Regions from separate parts of the Bacillus sp. LR_5 genome, predicted to be linked through region 2. Evidence: riboswitches for the same ligand, from Rfam matches in the RefSeq annotation. Region 2 holds a riboswitch; the other holds the start of a gene.

Region 1 (17,137 bases), on a different contig from region 2:
GTAAAGTCTTTTCCTAAATCAAGATGCTGTTGAACTAATGTTTCAGGAAGCATTGCAAGCCATTGGTTTAAAGATACATCGGCATAATGATCGTCTTTAAAGATTTCTAAAAAGACAAGCGGTTCGTCCCCGATGTTTTCAACGTAATGACCCATTGCAAATGGAACATAACCGACATCACCGGCTTGGTAGTTAAATGTTCTGGCATGGCCGTCAGAAGCAAAAACGGTCATTCTTGCTTTGCCGGAGATGTAGTATTGCCATTCGTGAGTATTCGGATGCCAATGCAGCTCTCTCATGGCGCCGGGTTCCACTGTTACGAGCGCAGATGCAATCGTTTTAGACACTTTGAAGTTTGTTGAATCTGCAATGTATACTTTTCCTCCCTCTGATTCAATTGGCTTCTGTTCAAGAAGGCGGTAAGTAAACGGATAAGGCGCTTCGCCGTTCGGTCCTTCTACAATGTCATCTTTCAAACATCCTGGGACTGGTTCTTCAAAAATATATTTCTCTTCCCCTGGCAAATTAGCAATATCTTCTTGTGTTACGCCAAAGTTCGCAGCAATGACTTCTTTAGGCGTGTGGGCAAGCCAGTCTGTCAGCTGGAACGTGCTGTTTTCAGAGAATGAGCCATCGTCAAACACGAGCAGGAACTCGGCTCCTTCATCCAGCGCTTGAATGGAGTGCGGCAGGCCTGACGGGAAGTACCAAAGGTCTCCTTCGCCTACATCATCAATAAAGCTGCGCCCTTTTTCATCCACAATTGTGACTCTTGCACTTCCGTAAATCATATAAGCCCACTCTGCTTCTTTATGCCAATGCAGCTCGCGAATGGCACCTGGCTTCAGCCGCATATTTACAGATGCAAGGTTTTCTGAAATTGGCAGCTCCCGTACTGTCACTTCACGGGCATATCCGCCTTTTTCTAAGCGGTTATGAGTATCAGAGAACGAAAACTTCATATTGCTTACGGTACCATTATCAGTCTCCGGCGGAACAAGCATGTCCGGATTTTGGCGGTCTCTTTCAATATTGCGCGGGATTTTTACTGTTGCTCCTTCGTCTCCTCTAATTGGCTGTGGAATGTCATTTTGTTTTTTCATGAAATGTTTCCTCCTTAGAATTTAAATGTGATAGCAGAAAGAGAAGGTGAAAGGCCTTTCGTTTTCCCTTCTGCCTTGTTAAGTGAAAAAAAACAGTGAAAAGTCAACTTCGATTGAAAATTAATTTTTTGCTTTTTGATCTTTCAACTCTGTCATCAGTTCGATAAGCTGATCAAACTTTTTTTCAAATCGGGTCAGCAGGTACATTGCAATTAACGCAGGAAACCCCAGATTGCCGATCTGTTTCACGACTTCCTCTATAAAAACCTGATCCATAGGAAAATACCTCCCTTCTTTTTTTGCAGTCATGTATGTAAGTGAAGGAAATCCAAGAAAACGTAAACTGCGGCTGGAGTATTTAAGACAAGCGCTAGTCAGAAAGTAGTAGTTTACTTTTTTTTGCTTTCCTTCATTTAATTTAGTAGGGAGGCGGTTTGATGGACTATCAAGGTCTTTTACGGTCAAAATGTAAGGAGATAATGAAGCATCCCATCGTGAAGCATTTTTTGAGCAATCCTCAGCATTACCGTTTGTTCAAAAACGTAATGGAAAGCCCGAACGAAAAAGATGCAAAATCATTGGACGAGCAATTTAAGCAATTTTATAAGGAAATCCGCATCGTCAAGTATATGAATTCAATGATTCGGATCTTTTCTATTGATTTTGATAAGCGGGTTCGCAAAAACCAAAAACGGTATCCGCTGACGGTCGATCATCCGGAAGCAGGAGAACGACTTCCTTCCGAAACTGGAAGCGATGCGTTTGAAGCATTTTTAGATATGCAGGATGATTTGAGCCAGCATGTTCAGGATTATCAGCTCTACCAAGCGATCCAGAAGCTGACTGACAAACAAAAAAGCGTGCTGACGAAAGTCTATCTTCATGGTGCCACGATGCAAGAGATTGCCGATTCTCTAGGAGAGTCCCGGCAAAACATCTCCAACATTCATAAAAAAGGGCTTGAGAATATCAGAAAACAGCTAGCGGCGCAAAAAAAGGGGGAAAGTAAGCTGTGAACGGCCAGTTTGAATCAAAGAACCAAAAAGACGATAAATTTGACATAGAACATCTGATTGAATGCTTTTCACCGATGATCAGAAAAAAACTCTGCAATACATCCTATCAAGAAAGAGAAGATTTAGAGCAAGAGCTGAAGATCAAAATGTTTGAAAAGGCAGATATGCTTTTGTGCCAGGACGTTCCGGGGTTTTGGGAGTTTATTTTGTATATGGTAGACGAGGACTCATAACCATTTATCATCTGAAAATACGAAAAACGGGAACTGCCACGTTCCCGTTTTCTATTTGTTCTGTCCGGTAAGACTCTTCCTATTCAAAAATGTACCAAAAATAAACGATATAATGATAAGATGAAAAAAACAGTGACAGAAAGGAACATAAAAGTGGAAAATGCGTCAATTTTAATCGTAGACGATGAGAAAGCGATTGTAGACATGATCAAACGCGTTCTCGAAAAAGAAGGTTATCGAAATTTACTGGATGCGGCAAGCGCAGAAGAAGCGATTCCAGTTGTGAAGGCCAATAAGGTTGATTTGATCGTGCTCGATGTCATGATGGGCGGAATGTCCGGTTTTGAAGCCTGCACGCTGATCAGAGAGTATTCAGACGCTCCGATTTTTTTCCTGACGGCAAGATCATCCGACGCGGATAAATTGTCCGGCTTTGCGGTTGGGGCTGATGACTATATCACAAAACCATTTAATCCACTGGAATTAGCGGCGCGGATCAGGGCGCACCTCAAGCGGACATATCAATCGAAAGAAACGAATTCAAATCAAACCTATACATATGATTATTTTACATTTTCTCCGCAAAATGCCGAGCTGATTGTAGGCGGAGAAGCCGTCGCTTGTTCAGCCCAGCTTTTGCAGCTTTTGCAGTATTTTTGTGAACACCCCAATGTGGTGCTTTCCAAAGATCAAATTTATGAAAAAGTTTGGGGCTATCCTTCTTACGGCGACAACAACACCGTTATGGTTCATATTCGCAAGCTTCGGGAAAAAATTGAGCGTGATCCGAGCAATCCGGAGTATATCGTAACCGTTCGCGGTCTCGGCTACCGTTTTATCCCGAATCCTGAAGGCAAGCGGTCATGAGATTAAGATGGAAGTTTTTGTTTCACTTTTTTGGGCAGATGCTGATTGTGATCCTGCTGCTTACGGTTATGCTTGTCGCTTCATTTTTCTATTTAGACGCTCGATTTAGCGATGCGGAATCGAATTCTGGGCTGACAAAGGCAACCACCGACACACTTGAGGCATATCTCGATGTAAACGAAAACGGGACATGGGAAGTCGATAATTTTCTGAAGAAATCTGTCGATAAACAGCATGGCTGGATGCAAATCATTGATTCCGATGGGAAAACCGATTATTCCTACAGCGTGCCGAAAGACGTGCCCGGCACCTATACCAAGAAAGAGCTCTTGTCTATTTATAAAACCAAAAAGCTTAATAACTATAAGCTGAATTATTGGGCCATCAATATTGAAGATAAGTCGTATCTTCTATTGTCCGGCTGGAAATCAAAGAGCGAACAGCTGTTGACTTCCGTTGAAAAGCGCGAACAAAAGATAGATTCTCTAGCACATTATCAGTCCAGTACCATCGACTATATTAAGCGGGAAAAAGGCGCCATTTACCTATTAGACAGCAATGGAAACATTCTCGACAGCATTAACAGCACAAAAAGTGAAAGAAAAACGATGAACCAGCTGGAGCTGCTTAAATACAGCTCTAAACCTTGGAACTATAAACGGGAAATTTCCGTTAAGATCCTCAATAAAGACAGATGGATGGTCGCTACCGTGCCGAACCCTGTCTATGTAACCGATCAGGAGTTTAACAAATCGTTTCTGAAGGTTGTGCTAAAGGCGATGTTCCTGATTATGGGTGTTCTGTTCCTGTATATCATTTGGATGACCGTTTGGTATATGTTCCGATTCGGGCTGCCGATTTTTCACACGATTAAATGGCTGGTCAATCTATCAAAAGGGAAGCTTGAGGAACCGAAAAACCGGAAAGGCCTTCCTGTCAGCAAAAACAAAAAGGGCAAAATCAAACAGCCGTACCGCTTCTTCGGTGAGATATTTGAATCAATGGATCAGCTGACTGAAACGCTGAGACGGGATAAAAGAAACAGAGAAAAAATCCAGGCGACAAGAGAAGAATGGATTGCCGGTTTGTCGCATGACTTAAAAACACCGCTCAGCAGTATTTACGGTTACAGCATGATGCTTGAGTCGAAGCAGTATGATTGGTCGCCGGAAGAAGTGAAAGAAATGGGACAGGTTGTCAGAGAAAAATCCGAATACATGTCCAAGCTGATTGAAGACTTAAATTTAACGTATCGGCTGAAAAATGATGCTCTTCCAATTGAGAGAAAGCTCACAAACCTGATCCCGTTTTTTAAAAATGTCATTGAGGATTTCAAGAAAAACCCGTTTTCTGAAGGGTATGATATCTCCTTTGTATCCAAAGAAGAGCATATTGAATTTGCGCTTGATGAAGCATGGTTCAGGCGCATATTAGAAAATCTGCTTGGGAATGCCGTAAAGCACAACGACAAAGGAACAGAAATTCAGGTCATTCTGGAACAAACAAAAAATCATATTTCGTTGAAGGTTAAGGACAATGGGAAAGGAATGGATGAAGAAACGATTACCCATTTATTTAACCGTTACTACAGAGGGACGAACACAAAAGATCCATCTGCCGGAACGGGCCTCGGGCTCGCCATTGCCAAGGAGCTTGTCCATCTGCATAACGGGACGATTCATGTAAACAGCAGAATGAACATTGGAACGGTCATTACCATCCTTTTCAAAAAACAATAAACATGTGGTTTGGACACCTTTTTGCCGGGAATAACAATATATAGACTGAAGCTAAAGAGGTGTAACACATGGACGCAGTATTGGAAGCAGACACTCGGGCAGTGATTGGTGAAGGCCCGTTATGGGATGAAGAAAACGGCCGCTTATATTGGGTCGATATCTTAGGGAGCGAGCTCCACATCTTCGATCCTGAAGAAAAAATCAACCGGTCGATCAAATTCAAGTCCTTTGTGACCGCGCTTGCGAAATATACAAAGGATGAGCTGATTATGACGATGAAGGACGGGTTCTACCTGTATCATGTTCAGGATGACAGCTTGGAAAAGATCAAACAGCCGAAGGATATGGATGAGAGCCTGCGTTTTAATGACGCGAAATGTGACCCGTATGGAAGACTTTGGGCGGGGACGACGAGCATGGAAGGCGAACAAAAACAGGCTTCGTTATACCGTTTGGATCCAGACGGCAGACTTATCAAAATGAAAGATCAAGTCTCCACCTCGAACGGTTTGGATTGGGATCGCGAGCGGAATTTGATGTATTACATCGACACGCCGACACAGGAAATTGTGCGCTACAGGTATGATCCTGAAAGCGGAGATGTCTCAAATCCAGAACCCGTCTATCGTTTTGATCAATCAGAAGGATTGCCGGACGGCATGACAATCGACCAAAATGGCATGCTGTGGGTGGCGCTGTTTGGCGGCAGCCGCGTGGTACACATTGACCCGTTTCAGAAAAAAGAAATCGATTCAATCAGCGTGCCGGCTAAATATGTCACGTGCTGCGCGTTCGGAGGCAGAGACTTAAAAACCCTCTACATCACAACGGCAACGGAACAAATGACAGAAACAGAAAGATACGAGCAGCCTCACGCGGGAGGATTGTTTTCAGCAAAATTGGAAACAGGCGGCTATCAGCCGGTTCCATTCGCTGGAGATGTATAAAAAAACGCATCCGAAACACGGATGCGTTTTTTGTATATTACAGAGAACGGATAATGCCGCCTTCCACACGCTGTGCCGTGCCGTTGATGGCGGATGCGGCGTCAGATGCGAGGAATACGATCGTGTTGGCGACTTCTTCTGCTGTCGCGTATCGCTGAATAAGAGAAGTCGGCTCATTAACTTTAAAATAGTCTTTGATGAATGTATCTGTATCCTGGCCGGCTGCTTTTGCGGCACCTTCCATATAGGATGCCACGCCCTCTGTCCAAGTAGGTCCCGGAAGCACTGAGTTGACTGTCACATTCGTGCCTTTCGTCATTTCAGCCATCCCTCTTGAAAGGCTGATCAGCGCCGTTTTTGTCATGGAGTATGGAATCATTGTTGGAAGCGGTTTGATGCCTGCTTCACTTGCGATATTTAAAATGCGGCCGCTGTTTTTGGCAAGCATTTTTGGAAGGAAGTGACGGCTTGTCCGAACCGCGCTCATCACGTTCACTTCAAAATATTGAGTCCACTCCTCATCTGTCACATCGGCAAAGTCTTTTACCTCGAAGAAGCCAAGGTTGTTGACAAGGATATCGATATCACCGATTTCATTTACTTTTTCAATAAAAGCCGCTGCTTCATCTATTTTTGACAAATCGGCTGCCACGCCGTGCACCGTTCCGTATCCAGAAAGCTCTTCAATCGTGCGATCGACAGTCTCCTGTTTGCGCCCGTTGACAATCACTGCCGCTCCCTCTTGCAGAAAGCTTTTTGCTGCGGCTTTCCCGATGCCGGAAGTCGAGCCGGTGATTAAGACGAGTTTGTCTTTTAGCTTTAAATCCATAAGAATCATTCCTTTTTATAGATGATGGTATTAAGTATACAAGAACAAAATTAGTGTTTACGAGGATTTTGCTTCCATACATATACCGGGGGAAAAGTCATTCAGGGCGCATATACAAGCCTGTCAGTCATATAGTATAATTACTCCGAAAAAAGGATACGAATGTCAAATAGGTGCCGGTCCGTGAACAACAGCCGGCTTAATAGGGAAACCGGTAAAAGCCGGTGCGGTCCCGCCACTGTAATTGGCCATAGCGTCAAAAGCCAGGATACCTGCCTATTTGATCAGCACGAAGTCTGCGAGGACAGATGATGTGTAAACAATAGGCTTTTTTGTGTTGTTTACAGCATCTTTACCATCGTAGAGATGCTTTTTTTAGTTCACTTAGGAGGAAAGGTTATGAAAAAACTAGCCGGAATATGGACTGCACTTCTGCTGGCTGCCGTTATGATGGCAGGCTGCGGCAATACTGCGGATCAGAAGGATTCCAAGGCAAAACAAAAGACAGAAGTGTTCCCTGTCACCATTGATGATGCGTCAAATCAAGATGTGACCATCAAAAAGGAGCCGAAAAAGATTGTTTCATTAATGCCGAGCAACACAGAAATCACATACGCTCTCGGACTCGGTGACAAAGTGGTCGGTGTCACCACGAACGATACATATCCAAAGGAAGTCAAAAAGGTTGAGAAGGTCGGAGACATGAATGTAAACGTTGAGAAAGTCATTTCTCTAAAGCCGGATCTCGTTCTTGCCCATGAGTCTTCCATGTCAGCGTCAGCGGATGCCATCAAACAGCTGAAGGACGCGGGCATTACTGTACTGACTGTCAATGATGCACAATCATTTTCCGAGGTGTACAAATCAATCGAAATGATCGGAGAAGCTGCCGGGGTAGAGAAAAAAGCCGATCAGCTCGTAAAACGCATGAAATCAGATTTGCAGGATATTAAAGAAAAAGCAAAAAACATTTCAAAAAAAGAGGAGAAAAGCGTATTTATCGAGGTTTCTCCTGATCCTGACATTTACACAACCGGAAAAGACACGTTTATGAATGAAATGCTGAATGTCATCCATGCTAAAAACGCAGCAGCGGCCCAAACAGGCTGGGTGCAAATGACAGACGAGGCGATCGTAAAACTCAATCCTGATGCTATCATTACAACAGACGGAGTAAAAGCGAAAGCAGTGGAAAAACGCGATGGCTGGAGCGAAATCAATGCTGTGAAACATCATCGTGTGTATGATGTAAATCCTGATCTCGTGACACGTTCCGGCCCCCGTCTGATCGAAGGGGTCGAAGAACTTGCGGAAAGCATCTACCCGGATACGTTTAAGGAATAATCGTTATGCCGCATATATCATCGGTTTCTCATTTTTAGTTGCGAGCATCATCTTAGGAATATCTTGCGGCAGCCTGCAAATTCCTATCCCCGCTATCTTTCGTGTCTTTTGGCATGAAGGCTTCGGTGGCTCTATCGGCTCTGATGACCCGATGTACACAAATATTATGATGAATATTAGACTGCCGAGAGTTGTGCTGGCCGCCCTTGTGGGGGCGGCTCTTTCTATCGCAGGGGCCGCTTTTCAAGGACTGTTGAAAAATCCTCTTGCTGATCCCTACACACTCGGCGTTTCATCCGGTGCTTCAGTTGGAGCGGTGTTGACCTTGTTTTTTGGCTTGCAGCTTCCTGTCGTCGGAGGGTTTACACTCCCGGTTGTGAGTGTAGCCGCGGCACTTGTCACGATTGCGGCGGTCCTTTCCTTCAGCCGCCTCGTTCATGCTTCAATGTCTGTCTCCACCCTCATTTTGACCGGTGTCATCATCAACTCATTTTTGGGCGCATTTATTTCTCTTATCATTGCCCTGACAGGCGACAACCTGTTGCCAATTGTGCACTGGCTGCTTGGCAGCGTCTCAATGAGGGGATGGAGCTATGTTATTCTGTTTCTGCCGTTTTTTCTTTTAGGAACGATTTTACTGATCATAAACGGAAGAGAGCTGAACGTGATGACCTATGGAGAAGACAAAGCAAAGCTTCTCGGAGTCAGTGTCCAGCAGAGAAAAATGCTGATTTTGATCGCCGGCTCTCTTTTGACGGGAAGCGCTGTGGCTGTATCCGGCACGATCGGCTTTGTCGGCCTTGTGATTCCGCATATCACAAGGCTTTTGTGGGGAACTGACCATCGGCATTTACTGCCGCTGTCCGCCTTGCTCGGAGCAGGTTTTCTCGTTTTAGCCGATCTGCTTTCCAGAACGATCATTGAGCCGATTGAACTGCCGATTGGGATCATTACGTCCTTGGCGGGGGCGCCTGTTTTCGCTCTTATTTTAATTCGGCAGCACCGCGGGGGGAGAAGCTTATGATAAAGGCAGAAGGGCTGTCGGGAGGATACGGGGATAGCAGGCTGATCAACAATGTCAGCTTAACAGTGGAGAAGGGTGAATTTCTCGGCATTCTCGGCCCTAATGGGAGCGGAAAAACCACGCTTTTGCACTTGCTGACAGGTACGCTGCCGGCCAAGGAAGGCAGCGTTGATCTGGCTGGCAAACCGCTGGCTGACTATAAACCGAAGGAACTGGCGCAAATTATGGCCGTCCTGCCGCAAAAAACGGATCAAGCCTTTACCTTTACCGTCAAAGAAACGGTAGCCTTCGGCAGATATCCATTCCAAACAGGGCTATTCAGGCAGCATACTGAAAAGGATGAAGCCATTGTACAGGAAGCAATGAAGCAAACTGGAGTGGCCGCTTTTGCGGAAAAATCGATCCGCGATCTAAGCGGAGGAGAACAGCAGCGGGTATATTTGGCCCAAGCTTTGGCGCAGCAGCCGCGTATTTTATTTCTGGACGAGCCGACAAATTTTCTCGATTTGGCTTATCAAAAAGAACTGCTTGATCTCATCAAACGCCTGACAAGAGATAGCGGATTGGCAGCTGTCAGCGTTTTTCATGATATGAACACCGCGAGCCTGTACTGTGATGAGCTCTTGTTTATGAAAAACGGTACAGCCGGGCCTAAGCAAAAACCGGAATATGCTGTCTCAGAACATCACATAAAGGCGGTGTACGATACAGATGTCACCGCTTTGGTTCATCACAGCTCACCTAAACCGATGGTTGTGATTCAGCCTGAAAAAGACAGCGTAAAGCAGCGGCCTATCCCATTTGAAACATTGCTCCAGGCGGGGAGCGATGACATTCTACTGCAAACGGAAATCCCGCTTCGTACATTGTCCTCAGCGCCTATCGGTGCAGGGTTCTCATGGAGCAGGACGCTGATCCATAAACGGCTGCCAGTTCAGGCAGATCCTGTAGAGGGGCTTACGGCCTGCCTATTAGAAAACGGTTTTCATCTGCCCGAAACTTGTGCGATGGCTTCTCCGGGAAGGCTTGACCGTTTTGTGAATCGAACGTATAAAGATGGAGAGTTATCCGTTTTCATATGCGTCATGACCGGCTTTTCGATCTGGATTTTGATCAACGGCTATGCGGCGGATCAATTCTTCGTCAAAGCCCTAATGACCGCCGAAGCCGAACGGGTGAAAGTGCTCGGAGACGGACTGACAGAGGGGGATATTCTCATCGCCGCGACACAAACTCAGCAATCTCAAAACACAGAACAGCGGCTGAATCAATTAATACAGAAAGGGACAGCTGAATGTGTAAAAGAGGCGGCAGAGCTGTTTGAATAAGTCTGTAAAGGAGACTCATGTATGAAACTATATACCAAAACAGGCGATAAGGGACAAACGGGCTTAGTCGGAGGCAGAACGGACAAGGACAGCCTCCGCGTTGAAAGTTACGGCACGATTGACGAGCTGAATAGCTTTGTCGGGCTAGCTTTGGCAGAGCTTTCCGGGCAGCCCGGCTTTGAAGATTTGACAGCCGAGCTGCTGATCATCCAGCATGAGCTGTTTGACTGCGGAGGCGATCTGGCAATCGTCACAGAAAGAAAAGACTATAAACTAACGGAAGAATCCGTTTCCTTTTTAGAAACGCGCATTGATGCCTATACATCAGAAGCGCCGGAACTAAAGAAATTTATTCTTCCAGGTGGCTCGAAGGGTGCTTCGCTTCTCCATGCGGCGCGTACCATAACAAGGCGGGCGGAACGCCGAGTGGTGGCACTGATGAAATCGGAGGAGATTCATGAAACAGTGCTGCGTTATCTCAATCGTCTTTCCGATTATTTCTTTGCTGCCGCACGGGTTGTGAATGTGAGAAGCGGCATTGACGACGTGGAATATGAAAGAAGTGCTATTGTGTTTCGGGACTAAAACAGCAGCGAATCATAAAAAAAGAAAATGAAAGCCGGCGTGTTCTCTACATGCCGGCTTTTTTGTTTTTCATTCTGTCAATCTCCCATTTTACGACAAAAAATGAACCTTATGAATTATTGACTGAAAAGTGGGAAAATGAGATATTGTAACAAATAGATGTAAAAAATAGGCAGTGGGGGGCTCTGATAGATGGTGAATTTAATTGAAAGTGATAGCATCTGGAAGAGAAATTTCAATTATCTTTTTTTCTCAAGAATAGTCAAGATATCCGGCGATATGTTCGCATTTAATTCGATATTATGGTTTTTAATTTATGACGGCAAAGGTGCGATCGGCACTGCTTTATTGATTGCTGTTACTTTTTTGCCGGAAGCTGTGCTGGCGCCTGTGACGGGTCCTTTCATGAAACAAAATACGCTGAAATTTTGGATGTACTTTTCAGATCTGACAAGGGCTGCGATTGTCTTGATTATTCCTCTTTGTCATTTTGCGGGCTTCTCTCCGCTGTGGTTTGTCATGACACTTATGATTGTCCATTCTGCTACAGGGGCTGCCTACAATCCCGCCTCCATAGCTTTAATTCCCCAAATCGTAAATGAACAGGGCATTCAAAAAGCAAACGCCGTGCTGCAATCCTCCGCTCAAATTGTCCGGCTCGGAGCTGTCACGTTATGCGGCGCTTTTCTTACATTTATCAGCCCTTCTTATACAATGCTTATCGCACTTGTTCTCTATTTGGTTTCTGGTTTTCTCGTCCTTTTTATTAAGTACACTGCGGTTGAATCCCAATCAGAGTCTGCTGTTGTTACGCAGAGAGGCACATATATCGGCAGACTGAAACGCGGTTTTACGCTCGTGAGAAGACATCAAATTTTATATCCACTCGCCATTTATTGTATCTTTATGAATTTCGCGGCAGCCCCTTGGGAAGCGCTCTCAGCAGTTTACGTTGCGGAGGATTTAAACGGCCAGCCGATCGTTTACTCGCTTTTAAAGGCCACCACCGCCGCAGGCGCATTTTTATTGGGATTTGTGCTGGCGAAAGTCAAAGTAAACAGATACGGCCTGTTATTCGTAACTGCCGGCATTATTGAAGGATTCGCTTTCTTTATTACCGGTATGAATACCTTTTTGCCGCTCGTCTTTCTCGCTGCGTTTACCTTTGGCGCCGCAGTCAGTGCTGTTAATGTTCCAGAGTACACGATTATCCAGACCTCTGTGGATAGTGAGGATCAGCCGCAGGTCTATGCCGTTATACATATGATCTCTAATATTTCCATACCTGCCGGAGCTGTCATTTGCGGGTATGCTGCAAACGCTTTTGGCTCAGGAACTGTGATCGCTGTCGGAGGGGTTGTCGAAATTATTGCGGGTATTGGCATTTTGCTGTTCACAAAGCTGGCTAAAGCAGAACGATCCGACCTGATCAAAGAAAGGGAAGCAAGTGTTCATCTGTAAAGGGTTTTGAAACGCCATGCCTCGTGCATGGTGTTTCAGCGTGTAGACAAACCCTCGCATTCATTGTCAAGCCTGCGCTTCGGTGCTCACGAATTCCAACATTCGCTGTGCTCCGATGCTCGCCTTTCCTAAACTTTAAGGGTTTTCAATCACGCTGAAAGGATGACAAAATCCTAAAACTATAAACCGTTTTAGAATTTTGTCAACAATCTTAAACGCCATGCCTCGTGCATGGTGTTTTTTGTGTCCATAGGTCCGGCACAAGATACGACTCCGGTCTTATATAAAAATCAATCTCTGATTCGTTTTGCGCAAATGCCAATTTGTTTAAGATGAAGACAAGGAAAACGAAAGGAGGATCTGCATGAAGATAAACAAGAAAACAATAGGCGGATTCTTATTAATTGTATTTGGGATCTCCGTCTTTTTTGGAGGAGGAAGCTTCGGCTTTATCATCCCGCTCGCCATAGGGAGCTTGATGACATACGCAGGAATGAAAAGATTTGCCGCAGGAAAAACGATCACAGGAATCATCTTGGGCGGTATCGGAGCGATCATGCTCATCTGTTCACTTCCGTTTGTCGTCGGAATTGCGCTGGCGGCCGCTATGGTGTATTACGGCTGGAAGCTCATGAAAAACGGATCAGCTGATAACGGTGTGTCATCTTTTGATCCTGAACCGGCTTCGGCTGCCTACCAATCTCACTTTGATGACGAATGGGAAGAATTTTTGAAGAAAAAATAATATCAGCATATTAGGAGGAATCAGGTATGGTATTAAAAAGAATGAGAGACATGTTTGTTGCGTCAGTTCATGAAGGTCTTGATAAAATGGAGAACCCAAAGGTAATGCTGAATCAATATGTCCGTGATATGGAAAGCGACATTGCAAAAGCAAAACAAACAATTGTGAAACAGCACACGATTGCCTATCAATTTAAGAAAAAATATGAAGAAGCAGCTGAAATGGCTGGAAAACGCCAAAATCAGGCACAGCTCGCATTTGACGCAGGCGAAGAAGAGCTGGCGAAAAAGGCGCTGACTGAAATGAAGTATTTAGAAGGGAAGGCAGCTGAACATAAAGCGTCCTATGAACAAGCGAACAGTCAGCTGGCTGATCTGAAAGAACAGCTGGCTGCACTTGAAACAAAGCTACAGGACGTAAAGGATAAAAAGCAGGCGCTGATTGCCCGGGCAAATGCCGCGAAAGCAAAAGAGCATATGAATACGACATTTGACAAAATTGACAGCGAAAGCGCGTATCGTGAATTTTTGCGTATTGAAAACCGTATTGAAGAAATGGAAATCCGCGCGAATTATTCAAAGTCAGCGGAAGCCGGCACAGAACTCACGCGCAAAGAATTTGCAGACGATGTGGAAGCGGAGATTGAAAAAATGCGGGCGCTCTCACTGCAAAAAACAGATCAGACATCACATGCAGCAAATGAATAAGCGGAACGGGGAAGGATTTGCGGTCAAGTCCTTCCCTTCCGCACGTATCAATTCACAGGCTTTTCCTTTATAATAGAATGAATGAGAAGGATGAAATCGAATGAAAAAAATGCTGGGCAAACTGTTGATCACTGCCGGTATTCTTATATTTTTCGCCGTCGTCGTAAAAGACGTGTTTGCTGCAGGCTTGGGTTTCGTAAACGGCACAGAAGCCGATTCAGCCAGCGCATCGCCGCGAGACATCGACAGCGTAGTCATTGAGTCAGATAACAAGGATGTCCAGATCATAGCAGAAGAGCGAAATGACATATCGGCAGGCATTTCAGGAGACTCAGGAAAGTTATTTGTTACTGAAAACAGAAGAAAACTGGAGCTGACCACAAAGGAAAAAGAATTTCAATTTTTGAATGGGTTTAATCGCTCTTCCCTTATTGTCCGGATTCCATATGAGTATAAAGGGCATCTGACGGTGCGAACCTCAAGTGGTGACGTGTCAGTGGACGGGAATCATCATCTTGTGCTTTCCGGGCTGAACGCAGTATCTGCGAGCGGAAATATGAGAGTGACGGACGTCCGCCTTAAAGATCTGAAAGTAAAGGGGTCATCCGGAGATGTTACCATTTCAAACACCATCTCCAAAACAACCGGCATTGACTTAGCTTCAGGAGACGCAAATCTGGCTGATGTATCAGGCTCTCTTGATGTAAGGATGACTTCAGGAAACCTAGATGCTGCATCGAAAAAGGTAACGGGTCCTTTATCTGTCACACTGACAAGCGGTGATGCGGATTTGAGCCTTCCCCAAAATGGCAGCTTTACAGTCAACGCAAAATCAACGAGCGGAGAGGTTAGTTCGCCGTATTCATTTGCTGATACAGCACATAAAGAACATCATCAAATCACAGGCTTGCAAGGAAACGGCCAGTATCAAATCGATATCAAAACGGACAGCGGGGATCTAACGATACGGTAGCACCAGGCAGAAGAAAGGAGGCGGACACCAGGAATGACAAAAAAACAGCTTCTCGGATTTATCATTGCTTTATTCGGCATCAGCATGTTTTTGCAAATTATCGGAATAGGCGATCTGCTGTTTTGGCCGCTCTTTTTTCTGATTGCCGGCTATTTCTTGAAAAGATATTCCCGTGATTGGCTCGGTTCCGTCATGTACATCTTTGCCGCATTTCTATTCTTGAAAAACCTCTTCAGCATCACCTTTAATTTATTCGGCTATGCGTTTGCCGCATTTCTGATTTACGCCGGCTACAGGCTTGTCAAAGGAAAGCCAATATTTGAATCGAATGAAAAACGGATCGATCTCACTAAAAAAGAACGGCATGAGCCGCCAAAAGATGAGAAACATCCTGACATGCGCAGCTTTTTTATCGGAGAGCTGCAAATGATGAAGCAGCCGTTTGACCTGAATGATTTAAATGTCTCTGGTTTTATCGGTGATATCAAAATCGACTTGTCTAAAGCGATGATTCCCGAGGGAGAAAGTACAATCGTCATTAGCGGAGTCATTGGAAACGTTGATATTTATGTGCCATCAGACCTTGAAGTGGCTGTCAGCTCGGCTGTTTTTATCGGAGATATCAATCTGATTGGCTCGAAGAAAAGCGGATTAAGCACGAAGGTATATGCCGCGTCCTCCGATTTCAGCGAGTCAAAGCGCCGTGTCAAAGTGTCCGTTTCCTTATTTATCGGTGATGTGGATGTGAAGTACGTATGAGAAAAAAACTGCTTGCCAGCCTTCAGTGGCGCGCCATCCGCATGACAACGGGAATCAGCCTGCTCCTTTTTGCCTGTTTGATTTCCTTTATGATGTTTTATTATCGGCTCGATCCGCTTGTTTTGCTGTCATCAAGCTGGTTCGGAATTCCGTTTATCCTGATATTGCTTCTGATCAGTGTGACGGTTGGTTTTGCCTCAGGGTATATGTACGGCAACCGGCTGAAGACAAGGGTTGATACATTAGTCGAATCGATTTTAATCTTTGAAAACGGTAATTTCGCTTATCGAATACCCCCGCTTGGAGATGATGAAATCGGCCTGGCCGCCGATCAGCTGAATGAAATGGCGAAGCGCGTGGAGCTTCAAGTCGCTTCCTTGCAAAAACTTTCAAATGAACGTGCGGAATGGCAGGCGCAAATGAAGAAGTCAGTCATCTCAGAAGAACGCCAGCGATTGGCAAGAGATCTTCATGATGCAGTCAGCCAACAGCTCTTTGCAATATCAATGATGACATCAGCTGTGTTGGAACATGTCAAGGATGCTGATGATAAAACGGTCAAGCGGATCCAGCTGGTCGAGCATATGGCAGGTGAAGCCCAAAATGAAATGAGGGCGCTGCTGCTCCATTTAAGGCCTGTTACCCTTGAAGGAAAAGGACTGAAAGAGGGGCTTACGGAGCTTTTGGACGAGTTCCGGAAGAAACAGCCGCTTGATATTGAGTGGGATATTCAGGACACGCCGATATCTAAGGGGATGGAAGATCATTTGTTCAGAATCGTTCAGGAGGCCCTTTCGAATGTATTTAGACATTCAAAAGCCTCAAAAGTATCCGTGATTCTGGGCGTAAAGAACAATCAGCTCCGGCTAAAGGTGATTGATAATGGAAAAGGCTTTAAAAATGATCAGGTGAAAGCATCCTCATACGGCTTGAACTCTATGAAAGAACGTGCAAGCGAAATCGGCGGGGTCGCCGAAGTGATTTCAGTAGAAGGAAAAGGCACACAGATCGAAGTGAAGGTTCCGATTTTCCCGGAAGAAAAAGGAGAGAACGAACGTGATTCGAGTATTATTGATTGATGATCATGAAATGGTCAGAATGGGGCTCGCGGCTTTTTTGGAGGCACAGCCCGATATTGAAGTCATCGGCGAAGCGTCTGACGGCAGCGAAGGCGTGCGGCTTGCTGTGGAACTGTCGCCAGATGTCATTTTAATGGATCTTGTCATGGAGGGCATGGATGGCATTGAAGCCACAAAGCAAATTTGCCGGGAGCTTCCAGATCCGAAAATTATAGTGCTCACAAGCTTCATTGATGATGACAAAGTGTATCCGGTCATTGAAGCTGGTGCGCTCAGCTATCTATTGAAAACCTCAAAAGCTGCGGAAATCGCCGATGCCATCCGCGCCGCAAGCAAGGGAGAGCCAAAGCTCGAATCAAAAGTGGCGGGAAAAGTATTATCCCGGCTGCGCCACACAG
Region 2 (12,658 bases):
TGAAATCGGAGAGACTGATGAAAATGACATGGTGGAAATTAAGAGCGGCCTGACGCCGGAAGATTATGTGATCTATCCTGATCCCGCGGTCAAGGAAGGAAAGCAGGTTACAGTCAATGCTGACACTGAATAATATTTCGAAGTCGTACAAGCTGGGAAAAGAAGAAGTTCCAATCTTGAAACATATCAATCTGACTGTTCAGGCGGGGGAGTTTTTAGCTATTATGGGGCCTTCCGGTTCTGGAAAGTCAACGCTAATGAATATTATCGGCTGTTTGGACAGGCCAACCTCAGGAACCTATACGCTTGACCAGATCGATATATTGAAAGGGAAAGACGGGGCTTTAGCCGAAATTCGCAATGAATCAATCGGGTTTGTGTTTCAAACTTTCCATTTGCTTCCGCGTCTCACCGCGCTGCAAAATGTCGAGCTGCCGATGATCTACAATAAAGTGAAGAAAAAAGAGAGAAGGCAACGGGCATATGAAGCGCTGGAAAAGGTCGGATTAAAAGACAGGGTCTCCTACAAACCGCCTAAGCTGTCCGGCGGCCAAAAGCAGCGGGTGGCGATAGCGAGGGCCCTTGTCAATCAGCCGAGGTTTATTTTAGCTGATGAACCGACCGGGGCCCTTGATACCAAATCAAGTGAACAAATTTTGTCACTGTTTTCTGAACTGCATCGGGAAGGCAAGACCATTATTATGATAACCCACGACCCGGACGTCGCCAAAAAAGCTGACAGAACCGTTTTTATCAGAGACGGAGAGCTGGTATTAGATGAGAGAGGGGATATCAGCCATGCTTGAACATATTCGAATCTCCTTTCAGTCCATTTTCTCTCATAAATTAAGATCCATTCTGACAATGCTCGGCGTGATTATCGGCATAGCGGCAATCATCGCGATTGTTTCAATGCTGAAGGGCCAAAGTGAGCAATTAAAGCAAAGTATGATCGGCATGGGAAACAACGCCATCAATGTTGTCTACCAACCGTCTGGCGGAGAAGAGGAGAGCGGCGGCCCTCAGGTGTCGTATGCGTCCGCGCCGCCTGTAGCGGAAGAAACAGTAAAGGCGATCAAATCAGATCCGATGGTCAAAGGATTATCCTTATATTACTTATCAGAAGGCGCGAGCGTTTTTCATTTAACTAACGTTTCGTATCCCCAAGTGTATGGAGTGGACGATGATTACTTCGACATGTTTCCAATCCGAATAACCGAAGGGAGAAAGCTGACAGAAAATGATTTAAACAGCACACACCAAGTGGTGATGATCAATGAAGCTGTCAGAGATGAACTGTTTCCGGACGGAGAAGCTCTGCATAAAAGCATTGAGATGAATGGTGTGCCGTTTAAGGTCGTCGGTGTTTTTAAAGAAAAAAATCAACAGGAAAGCATGTTTGAAGGCGACTACGCGAACCCGGTTTTGTACGTGCCGAAAAAAGTGTGGCCGCTTATTGAAGGGTTTGACGCGCCAACGCAGATTGCCGTGCAGGCTGATTCTTCTGAGCATATCCAAGAAGCGGGTGTAATGGCTGCAGATCTTTTAAATCAGGGACTGTCAGAAGCTGAGCTGGAAAAAGCAGAGTACAGTGTAATGGATCTTCAGGAGATCGCGCAGGAAGTGGAGTCCTTTAATCAGTCATTTGCATTGCTGCTTGGCGGAATCGCCAGTATTTCACTTTTGGTGGGCGGTATCGGCGTCATGAACATTATGCTCGTTTCCGTAACGGAGCGCACGAGGGAAATCGGAATTAAGAAAGCGCTCGGTGCTAAGCGGCGTGTGATTTTATTTCAATTTTTAACCGAGGCTGTCGTGCTGACAAGCATTGGCGGAATACTCGGTGTGCTGGCGGGCTTCGGCATCGCCAAGCTGCTGACGGTCATTTTTCCGATGCCTTTTATCGTCTCCATTCCAGCTGTTGTCGGAGCACTCATCTTTTCAATGGCAGTCGGCATTATCTTCGGCTTGCTTCCGTCTATCAAGGCTTCGAAGCTTCAGCCTGTAGACGCGCTTCGCTATGAATAAAAAGAACGCATCCAATTGGAATGCGTTCTTTTTTTAGCTGGGAAGAGCCGAGTTGCATTTGTCTAAAATCAAAAAAACGGCTGCGACAATCATTTCTTCTGTGGTGGACAGCCAAATGTCGCTGATCAATTGGTCTGTTGTATGAGCAGTCATCCACAAAAACAGCAGCTGTACGATGCCGGCAAGGAGAATGAATAGACGTTTTCCTGTCTTGAAAAATGTAAAGCTATGTATCATCAGCCTTTCAAATGGTTCAAAGCATAATCCGAGAACAAGAAATACCACGGCAAAAAGCAGGACATGAGCTGCTGAGCGGTAGCTCGTTCCCGCTAAAGAAAACAATATATAGATGACAGCAAAATAGGTCAACACCACTGCTGCTGCGGCTAGCAAGTACTTTATGGAGAGCCGCAATAAGCGTTTTGAAGGGTTTTGATGTTTCACTGGTTCAGCTCCTTATGAAGGCTTGCAGAGAACGAGTGCTCTCTGCAAGCCGCAAGTCTTTTATTTACTGCATTTCTTTTTCACTACTGGGTGCTTTTCTTTTGAAAGCACATCAGTAAAGTCTTTGCCCAAGTCAAGGTGCGCTTGAACAAATGTTTCAGGTAGCATGGCAAGCCATTGGTTTAAAGATACATCAGCATAATGGTCGTCTTTGAAGATTTCTAAAAAGACAAGCGGTTCATCCCCGATGTTTTCAACGTAATGACCCATTGCAAATGGTACATATCCGACATCACCGGCTTGGTAATTAAACGTTCTGGCATGGCCGTCAGATGCAAAAACGGTCATTCTAGCTTTACCGGAGATGTAGTATTGCCATTCGTGGGTATTTGGATGCCAGTGCAGTTCTCTCATGGCGCCGGGTTCTACTGTTACGAGCGCTGATGCGATGGTTTTAGACACTTTGAAGTTTGTCGAATCTGCAATGTATACTTTTCCTCCCTCAGATTCGATCGGCTCTTGTTCAAGAAGGCGGTAAGTAAATGGATAAGGCACTTCGCCATTCGGCCCTTCCACAATATCATCTTTTAAACTGCCAGGAAGTTGGTTTTCAAATATATATTTTTCTTTGCCAGGCAAATTGGCAATCTCTTCTTTTGTCACGCCGAAGTTCGCAGCAATGACTTCTTTTGGAGTGTGGGCAAGCCAATCTGTCAGCTGGAACGTGCTGTTTTCAGAGAATGATCCATCGTCAAACACGAGCAGGAACTCAGCTCCCTCATCCAGCGCTTGGATGGAGTGCGGCAGGCCTGACGGGAAGTACCAAAGGTCTCCTTCACCTACATCGTCAATAAAGCTGCGCCCTTTTTCATCTACAATTGTGACTCTTGCACTTCCGTAAATCATATAAGCCCATTCAGCTTCTTTATGCCAGTGAAGCTCGCGAATCGCGCCTGGCTTCAGCCGCATATTTACGGATGCAAGGTTTTCTGAAATCGGCAATTCACGTACTGTCACTTCACGGGCATATCCGCCTTTTTCTAATCGGTTATGAGTATCAGAGAACGAAAACTTCATATTGCTGACGGTGCCATGATCGGTTTCAGGCGGAACGAGCATATCAGGGTTTTGCCGGTCTCTTTCAATATTGCGCGGGATTTTTACCGTTGCTCCTTTGTCTCCTCTAATTGGCTGCGGAATGTCATTTTGTTTTTTCATGAAATGTTTCCTCCTTAAATTTAATGTGATAGCAGAAAGAGAAGGTGAAAGGCCTTTCGTTTTCCCTTCTGTTTTGTTAAGTGAAAAAAACCAGTGAAAAGTCAACTTCGATTGAAAAATTATTTTTTTGCATGATCTTTCAGTTCTGTCATTAGTTCTATTAGTTGATCAAACTTCTTTTCGAATCGGGTCAGCAGATACATTGCAATCAGCGCGGGAAACCCCAAATTGCCGATCTGTTTTACGACTTCCTCTATAAAAACCTGATCCATAGGAAAATACCTCCCTTCTTTTTCTGCAGTCATGTTTGTAAGTGAAGGAAAACCGATAAAACGTAAACTGCTGCAAAGTATTTTGGAAGACACTAGGCGGAAAGTAGTAGTTTACTTTTTTTTGCTTTCCTTCATTTAATTTAGTAGGGAGGCGGTTTGATGGACTATCAAAGTCTTTTACGGTCAAAATGTAAGGAGATAATGAAGCATCCCATCGTGAAGCATTTTTTGAGCAATCCTCAGCATTACCGTTTGTTCAAAAACGTAATGGAAAGCCCTAACGAAAAAGATGCAAAATCATTGGACGAGCTATTTAAGCAATTTTATAAAGAAATCCGCATCGTCAAGTATATGAATTCAATGATTCGCATCTTTTCTATTGATTTTGATAAGCGGGTTCGCAAAAACCAAAAACGGTATCCGCTGACGGTTGATCATCCGGAGGCGGGAGATCGGCTTCCTTCCGAAACAGGTAGCGATGCATTTGAAGAATTTTTAGACAGGCAGGATGATTTGAGCCAGCATGTACAGGATTACCAGCTCTACCAAGCGATCCAGAAGCTGACTGACAAACAAAAAAGTGTGCTGACGAAAGTCTATCTTCACGGTGCCACGATGCAGGAGATTGCAGATTCATTAGGGGAGTCCCGACAAAACATCTCCAACATTCATAAAAAGGGGCTGGAGAATATCAGAAAGCAGCTAGCGGCGCAAAAAAAGGGGGGAAAGTAAGCTGTGAACGGCCAGTTTGAACAAAAAAAGAAACAAAAAGACGAGACTTATGACATTGAGCACCTGATTGCATGCTTTTCACCGATGATCAGAAAAAAACTCAGCAATACGTCCTATCAAGAAAGAGAAGATTTAGAGCAAGAGCTGAAGATCAAAATGTTTGAAAAGGCTGATATGCTTTTGTGTCAGGATGTACCGGGGTTTTGGGAGTTTATTTTGTACATGATAGATGAGAACTCATAATATTTTCATATGAAAAAACATCAAAAGGGAGCGCTTGTTTGCTCCTTTTTTGCTGTTTTGATTTGCCAAGCTCCAATGTATTCAAAAATGTACCATAAATAAACGATATAATGATAAGATGAAAAAAACAGTGACAGAAAGGAACATAAAAGTGGAAAATGCGTCAATTTTAATCGTAGACGATGAGAAAGCGATTGTGGACATGATCAAACGCGTTCTCGAAAAAGAAGGTTATCGAAATATACTGGATGCGGCAAGCGCAGAAGAAGCGATTCCCGTTGTGAAGGCCAATAAGGTTGACTTGATTGTGCTGGATGTCATGATGGGCGGAATGTCCGGTTTTGAAGCCTGCACACTGATCAGAGAGTATTCAGACGCTCCGATTTTTTTCCTGACGGCAAGATCATCCGACGCGGACAAATTATCGGGCTTTGCGGTTGGAGCTGATGACTATATCACAAAACCATTTAATCCGCTGGAATTAGCGGCGCGGATCAGAGCGCATCTCAAGCGTACATATCAATCGAAAGAAACGAGTTCAAATCAAACCTACACATATGATTACTTTACTTTTTCTCCGCAAAATGCCGAGTTGATCGTAGGCGGGGAAGCCGTTGCCTGTTCAGCCCAGCTTCTGCAGCTTTTGCAGTATTTTTGTGAACACCCTAACGTGGTGCTTTCCAAAGATCAAATATATGAAAAAGTATGGGGCTATCCTTCCTACGGTGACAACAACACCGTCATGGTTCATATTCGCAAGCTTAGGGAGAAGATTGAGCGCGATCCGAGCAATCCGGAGTATATTGTAACCGTTCGAGGTCTCGGTTATCGTTTTATCCCAAATCCTGAAGGCAAGCGGTCATGAGGTTAAGATGGAAGTTTTTGTTTCACTTTTTCGGCCAGATGCTGATTGTGATCCTGCTGCTTACGGTTATGCTTGTTGCGTCGTTTTTCTATTTAGACGCTCGTTTTAGCGATGCGGAATCCAATTCAGGGCTGACGAAGGCAACGACCGACACACTTGAGGCATATCTCGATGTAAACGAAGACGGGACATGGGAAGTGGATAATTTCCTGAAGAAATCTGTTGATAAACAGCACGGCTGGATGCAAATCATTGATTCGGAAGGAAACACTGATTATTCCTACGGCGTGCCAAAAGACGTGCCGGGCACCTATACCAAGAAAGAGCTTTTGTCTATTTATAAAACCAAAAAGCTTCATAACTATAAACTGAATTATTGGGCCATCAATATTGAAGATAAGTCGTATCTTCTATTGTCCGGCTGGAAATCAAAAAGTGAACAGCTCCTGACTTCCGTTGAAAAGCGCGAACAAAAGATAGACTCACTAGCGCACTATAAGTCCAGTACCATCGACTATATTAAACGGAAAAAAGGCGCCATTTACCTGTTAGACAGCAATGGAAAGATTCTCGACAGCATCAACAGCACAAAAAGCGAAAGAAAAACGATGAACCAGCTGGAGCTGCTTAAATACAGCTCTAAGCCTTGGAACTATAAACGGGAAATTTCCGTTAAGATCCTCAATAAAGACAGATGGATGGTCGCTACGGTGCCGAACCCAGTCTATGTAACCGATCAGGAGTTTAACAAATCATTCCTGAAGGTTGTATTAAAAGCGATGTTTCTCGTGATGGCCGTTTTGTTCATGTATATCATTTGGATGACCGTTTGGTATATGTTCCGATTCGGGCTGCCGATTTTTCACACGATTAGATGGCTGGTCAATCTGTCAAAAGGGAAGCTTGAGGAACCCAGAAACCGGGACGGCCGTCCTGTCAGCAAAAATAAAAAGGGAAAAATCAAACAGCCGTACCGCTTCTTCGGTGAGATATTTGAATCAATGGATCAGCTGACTGAAACGCTGAGAAGGGATAAAAGAAACAGAGAAAAAATCCAGGCGACAAGGGAAGAATGGATTGCCGGTTTGTCACATGACTTAAAAACACCGCTCAGCAGCATTTACGGCTACAGCATGATGCTCGAGTCGAAGCAGTATGACTGGTCGCCGGAAGAAGTGAAAGAAATGGGGCAGGTTGTCAGAGAAAAATCTGAATACATGTCCAAGCTGATTGAAGACTTAAATTTAACGTATCGCCTGAAAAATGATGCTCTTCCTATTGAGAGAAAGCTCACTAGCCTAATCCCGTTTTTTAAAAATGTCATTGAGGATTTTAAGAAAAATCCGTTTTCTGAAGGGTATGATATCTCGTTTGTATCCAAAGAAGAGCATATTGAATTTGCCCTTGATGAAGCGTGGTTCAGGCGCATATTAGAAAACCTCCTTGGGAATGCCGTGAAGCACAACGACAAAGGAACAGAGATTCAAGTCATTCTGGAGCAAACAAAAAATCATATATCTTTAAAGGTGAAGGACAATGGGAAAGGAATGGATGAAGAAACGATTACCCATTTGTTTAACCGTTACTACAGAGGGACGAACACAAAAGATTCAACTGCCGGAACGGGTCTCGGGCTCGCGATTGCCAAGGAGCTTGTCCATCTGCATAACGGAACGATACATGTGAACAGCAGAATGAACATTGGAACGGTCATTACCATCCTTTTTAAAAAACATTAAACATCAAGTGGTTTGGACACCTCTTTGCCGGGAATAACAATATATAGACTGAAGCTAAAGAGGTGTAACACATGGATGCAGTATTGGAAGCAGACACTCGGGCAGTGATTGGAGAAGGCCCGTTATGGGATGAAGAGAACGGCCGCTTATATTGGGTTGATATCCTGGGGAGCGAGCTCCATATCTTTGACCCTGAAGAAAAAATCAACCGATCAATCAAATTCAAATCCTTTGTGACGGCGCTTGCGAAATATTCAAAGGATGAACTGATTATGACGATGAAGGACGGGTTTTACCTGTATCATCTTCGGGATGACAGCTTGGAAAAAATTAAACAGCCGAAGGACATGCATGAGAGCCTGAGATTTAATGATGCTAAATGTGACCCGTACGGAAGGCTTTGGGCGGGGACGACGAGCATGGAAGGCGAGCAAAAACAGGCGTCGCTGTACCGTTTGAATCTAGACGGCAGTCTTGTCAAAATCAAGGATCAAGTCTCCACCTCAAACGGTTTGGATTGGGACCGCGAGCGGAATTTGATGTATTACATCGATACGCCGACGCAGGAGATTGTGCGTTACAGCTATGATCCTCAAAGCGGAGATGTTTCGAATCCAGAACCTGTCTATCGTTTTGATCAGTCGGACGGATTGCCGGACGGCATGACAATTGACCAAAATGGCATGCTGTGGGTGGCGCTGTTTGGCGGCAGCCGCGTTGTTCACATTGACCCGTTTCAGAAAAAAGAAATCAATTCAATCAGCGTGCCGGCTAAATATGTCACGTGCTGCGCGTTCGGCGGCAGAGACTTAAAAACTCTTTACATTACAACGGCAACAGAACAAATGACAGAAAAAGAGAGATACGAGCAGCCTCACGCTGGAGGATTGTTTTCAGCACAACTGGAAACAGGCGGATATCAGCCGGTACCATTTGCTGGAGACGTATAAAAAAAACGCATCCGAAACACGGATGCGTTTTTTTATACTACAGAGAACGGATAATGCCGCCTTCCACACGCTGTGCCGTGCCGTTAATGGCGGATGCGGCGTCAGACGCGAGGAATACGATTGTGTTGGCGACTTCTTCTGCTGTCGCGTATCGCTGAATAAGTGAGGTTGGCTCATTGACCTTGAAATAGTCTTTGATAAATGTATCTGTATCCTGGCCGGCTGCTTGTGCGGCGCCTTCCATATAGGATGCCACACCCTCTGTCCAAGTAGGTCCCGGGAGCACTGAGTTGACCGTCACATTTGTGCCTTTTGTCATTTCAGCCATTCCTCTTGAAAGGCTGATCAGCGCCGTTTTTGTCATTGAGTATGGAATCATCGTTGGCAGCGGTTTGACGCCTGCTTCACTTGCAATATTTAAAATGCGGCCGCTGTTTTTGGCAAGCATTTTTGGAAGGAAGTGACGGCTTGTCCGAACGGCGCTCATCACGTTCACTTCGAAATATTGATTCCACTCTTCATCTGTCACATCGGCGAAGTCTTTTACCTCGAAGAAACCAAGGTTGTTGACAAGGATATCGATATCACCGATTTCATTTACTTTTTCGATAAAAGCCGCTGCTTCATCTGTTTTTGACAAATCGGCAGCAGCACCGTGCACTGTTCCATAGCCAGAAAGCTCTTCAATGGTGCGATCGACAGTCTCCTGTTTGCGTCCGTTGACAATGACTGCCGCACCCTCTTGCAGAAAGCTTTTTGCGGCGGCTTTCCCGATACCGGACGTCGAGCCGGTGATTAAGACGAGTTTGTCTTTTAGCTGTAAATCCATAAGAATCATTCCTTTTGATTGATGATGGTATTAAGTATACAAGATCAAATTTAGTGTTTACGAGGATTTTGCTCCCATACACAATATGGGAAAAAGTCATTCAGGACACATATACAAGCCTGTCAGTCATATAGTATAATTACTCCGAAAAAAGGATACGAATGTCAAATAGGTGCCGGTCCGTTAACAACAGTCGGCTTAAAAGGGAAACCGGTAAAAGCCGGTGCGGTCCCGCCACTGTAATTGGCCAAGCGCCAAGAGCCAGGATACCTGCCTGTTTGATCAGCACGAATTCTGCGAGGACAGATGATGTGTAAACAATAGGCTTTTTTGTGTTGTTTACAGCATCTTTACCGTCGTAGAGATGCTTTTTTAGTTCGTTTAGGAGGAAAAGATTATGAAAAAACGAGCCGGGATATGGACTGCGCTCCTGCTGGCTGCTGTTATGCTGGCAGGCTGCGGCAATCCTGCGGATCAGAAGGATTCAAAGGCAAAACAAAAAACAGAAGCGTTCCCTGTCACTATTGATGATGCGTCAAACCAAGATGTAACCATCAAAAAAGAGCCAAAAAAGATTGTTTCATTAATGCCGAGCAACACAGAAATTACATACGCACTCGGCCTTGGTGACAAAGTGGTCGGTGTCACCACAAACGATACCTATCCAAAGGAAGTCAAAAAGGTTGAGAAAGTCGGAGATATGAATGTAAACGTTGAAAAAGTCATTTCTCTAAAACCAGATCTCGTTCTGGCCCATGAGTCTTCCATGTCAGCATCAGCAGATGCCATCAAACAGCTGAAGGACGCGGGCATTACAGTGCTGACTGTCAATGATGCACAATCATTCTCCGAGGTGTACAAATCAATCGAAATGATCGGAGAAGCTGGCGGGGCGGAGAAAAAAGCTGATCAGCTCGTGAAACGCATGAAATCAGATCTAAAGGATATTAAAGAAAAAGTGAAAACCATTTCAAAAGACGAGGAGAAAAGCGTATTTATCGAGGTTTCTCCTGATCCTGACATTTATACAACCGGAAAAGATACGTTTATGAATGAAATGCTGAATGTCATCCATGCTAAAAACGCAGCTGCGGATCAGACAGGATGGGTGCAAATGACAGACGAGGCGATCGTAAAACTCAATCCTGATGCAATTGTTACAACGGACGGTGTGAAAGCGAAAGCTGTGGAAAAACGCGATGGCTGGAGCGAAATCAATGCTGTGAAACATCATCGTGTATATGATGTGGACCCTGATCTTGTGACACGTTCCGGTCCCCGTCTGATCGAAGGGGTCGAAGAACTTGCGGAAAGCATTTACCCGGATACGTTTAAGGAATAATCGTTATGCCGCATATATCATTGGTTTCTCATTTTTAGCCGTGAGCATCATCTTAGGAATTTCTTGCGGCAGCCTGCATATTCCTATTCCCGCTGTTTTTCGTGTCTTTTGGCATCAAGGTTTCGGCGGCTCTATCGGTTCTGATGATCCGATGTACACTAATATTATGATGAATATCAGACTGCCGAGAGTTGTGCTGGCCGCCCTTGTGGGGGCGGCTCTTTCTATTGCAGGGGCCGCTTTTCAAGGATTATTGAAAAATCCACTTGCTGATCCCTATACGCTAGGTGTGTCATCCGGTGCTTCAGTCGGAGCTGTTGTGACTCTGTTCTTAGGTCTGCACCTTCCTGTCATCGGAGAGTTTACACTCCCGGTTGTGAGTGTTGCCGCGGCACTTGCCACGATGGCGGCGGTCCTTTTCTTCAGCCGCCTCGTTCATGCTTCGATGTCTGTTTCCACCCTCATTTTGACCGGTGTCATCACTAACTCTTTTTTGGGCGCATTTATTTCTCTTATCATCGCCTTGACAGGAGACAACCTGCTTCCGATTGTGCATTGGCTGCTTGGCAGCGTCTCAATGAGGGGCTGGAGCTATGTTATTTTGTTTCTCCCGTTTTTTCTTTTGGGAATCACTTTATTGATTATAAACGGAAGGGAACTGAACGTGATGACATATGGAGAAGATAAAGCAAAGCTTCTTGGAGTCAGCGTTCAGCAGAGGAAGATGATGATTTTAATAGCCGGATCTCTTTTGACGGGAAGCGCTGTGGCAGTATCGGGTACGATTGGCTTTGTCGGCCTTGTGATTCCGCATATCACAAGGCTTTTGTGGGGAACCGACCATCGGCATTTACTGCCGCTGTCCGCCTTGCTCGGGGCAGGATTTCTCGTTTTAGCCGACCTGCTTTCCAGAACCATCATTGAGCCGATTGAACTGCCGATCGGGATCATTACGTCCTTGGCGGGAGCGCCTGTGTTCGCTCTTATTTTAATTCGGCAGCACCGCGGGGGGAGAAGCTTATGATGAAGGCAGAAGGGCTGTCGGGAGGATACGGCGACAGCCGCCTAATTAACAATATCAGCTTAACCGTGGAGAAGGGAGAATTTCTCGGAATTCTTGGCCCTAATGGAAGCGGAAAAACCACGCTTTTGCACTTGCTGACAGGTACGCTGCCGGCCAAGGAAGGCAGCGTTTATCTGGCCGGAAAACTGCTGGCGGACTATAAACCGAAGGAACTGGCGCAAATCATGGCCGTCCTGCCGCAAAAAACGGATCAAGCCTTCACCTTTACCGTCGAAGAAACTGTAGCCTTTGGCAGATATCCATTCCAAACGGGGCTGTTCAGACAGCAGACTGAAAAGGATGAAGCCATTGTACAGGAAGCAATGGAGCAAACAGGAGTGGCCAATTTTGCGCAAAGGCCGATTCGCGAACTAAGCGGAGGGGAACAGCAGCGGGTGTATTTGGCACAAGCTTTGGCGCAGCAGCCGCGTATTTTATTTTTGGACGAGCCGACTAATTTTCTCGATCTGGCTTATCAAAAAGACCTGCTTGATCTGATCAAACGCCTGACGAGAGAAAGCGGATTGGCAGCTGTCAGCGTTTTTCATGATCTGAACACCGCAAGCCTGTACTGTGATGGGCTCATGTTTATGAAAAACGGTACCGCCGGGCCTAAGCAAAAACCGGAATATGCTGTTACAGAACAAAGCATAAAGGCGGTGTACGATACAGATGTCACCGCCTTGGTTCATCAAAGCTCACCTAAACCGATGATTGTGATTCAGCCTGAAAAAGATAGCGTGAAGCGGCAGTCTATCCCATTTGAAGCATTGCTCCAAGCGGGGCGTGATGACATTCTTCTGCAAACGGAAATCCCGCTTCGAACATTGTCCTCCACGCCTATCGGTGCAGGGTTTTCGTGGAGCAGGACGCTGATCCATAAACGGCTGCCAGATCAGCCAGATCCGATAGAAGGACTTACGGCCTGTCTTT

What was found. Region 2 has a riboswitch for cobalamin ahead of RAC86_RS24550 (ABC transporter substrate-binding protein). Riboswitches for the same ligand answer to the same signal wherever they lie in the genome.
Region 1: it holds a riboswitch for cobalamin, as region 2 does, so the genes downstream of both, RAC86_RS06475 (ABC transporter substrate-binding protein) here and RAC86_RS24550 (ABC transporter substrate-binding protein) in region 2, are expected to answer to the same signal.

Annotation. Positions count from the first base shown of each region.
Region 1 covers NZ_JAVAXX010000018.1:33,993-51,129, reverse strand. The annotation lists gene oxdC (oxalate decarboxylase) at 1-1,103, opposite strand, end outside; gene RAC86_RS06510 (YvrJ family protein) at 1,224-1,379, opposite strand; gene sigO (RNA polymerase sigma factor SigO) at 1,583-2,119, shown strand; gene rsoA (sigma-O factor regulator RsoA) at 2,116-2,352, shown strand; gene yvrH (two-component system response regulator YvrH) at 2,506-3,219, shown strand; gene yvrG (two-component system sensor histidine kinase YvrG) at 3,216-4,958, shown strand; gene RAC86_RS06485 (SMP-30/gluconolactonase/LRE family protein) at 5,027-5,905, shown strand; gene RAC86_RS06480 (SDR family NAD(P)-dependent oxidoreductase) at 5,943-6,734, opposite strand; cobalamin riboswitch at 6,889-7,028, shown strand; gene RAC86_RS06475 (ABC transporter substrate-binding protein) at 7,134-8,078, shown strand; gene RAC86_RS06470 (FecCD family ABC transporter permease) at 8,041-9,102, shown strand; gene RAC86_RS06465 (ABC transporter ATP-binding protein) at 9,102-10,430, shown strand; gene RAC86_RS06460 (cob(I)yrinic acid a,c-diamide adenosyltransferase) at 10,452-11,015, shown strand; gene RAC86_RS06455 (MFS transporter) at 11,208-12,476, shown strand; gene liaI (cell envelope stress-induced membrane anchor protein LiaI) at 12,841-13,221, shown strand; gene liaH (stress responsive protein LiaH) at 13,248-13,928, shown strand; gene liaG (LiaG family protein) at 14,029-14,901, shown strand; gene liaF (LiaRS two-component regulatory system accessory protein LiaF) at 14,935-15,660, shown strand; gene liaS (two-component system sensor histidine kinase LiaS) at 15,657-16,739, shown strand; gene liaR (two-component system response regulator LiaR) at 16,717-17,137, shown strand, end outside.
Region 2 covers NZ_JAVAXX010000160.1:1,003-13,660, forward strand. The annotation lists partial or broken gene RAC86_RS24490 (efflux RND transporter periplasmic adaptor subunit) at 1-133, shown strand, start outside; gene RAC86_RS24495 (ABC transporter ATP-binding protein) at 117-806, shown strand; gene RAC86_RS24500 (ABC transporter permease) at 799-2,028, shown strand; gene rsiO (acid stress-sensitive anti sigma factor RsiO) at 2,062-2,472, opposite strand; gene oxdC (oxalate decarboxylase) at 2,533-3,690, opposite strand; gene RAC86_RS24515 (YvrJ family protein) at 3,810-3,962, opposite strand; gene sigO (RNA polymerase sigma factor SigO) at 4,164-4,694, shown strand; gene rsoA (sigma-O factor regulator RsoA) at 4,698-4,937, shown strand; gene yvrH (two-component system response regulator YvrH) at 5,089-5,802, shown strand; gene yvrG (two-component system sensor histidine kinase YvrG) at 5,799-7,541, shown strand; gene RAC86_RS24540 (SMP-30/gluconolactonase/LRE family protein) at 7,613-8,491, shown strand; gene RAC86_RS24545 (SDR family NAD(P)-dependent oxidoreductase) at 8,529-9,320, opposite strand; cobalamin riboswitch at 9,474-9,612, shown strand; gene RAC86_RS24550 (ABC transporter substrate-binding protein) at 9,718-10,662, shown strand; gene RAC86_RS24555 (FecCD family ABC transporter permease) at 10,625-11,686, shown strand; gene RAC86_RS24560 (ABC transporter ATP-binding protein) at 11,686-12,658, shown strand, end outside.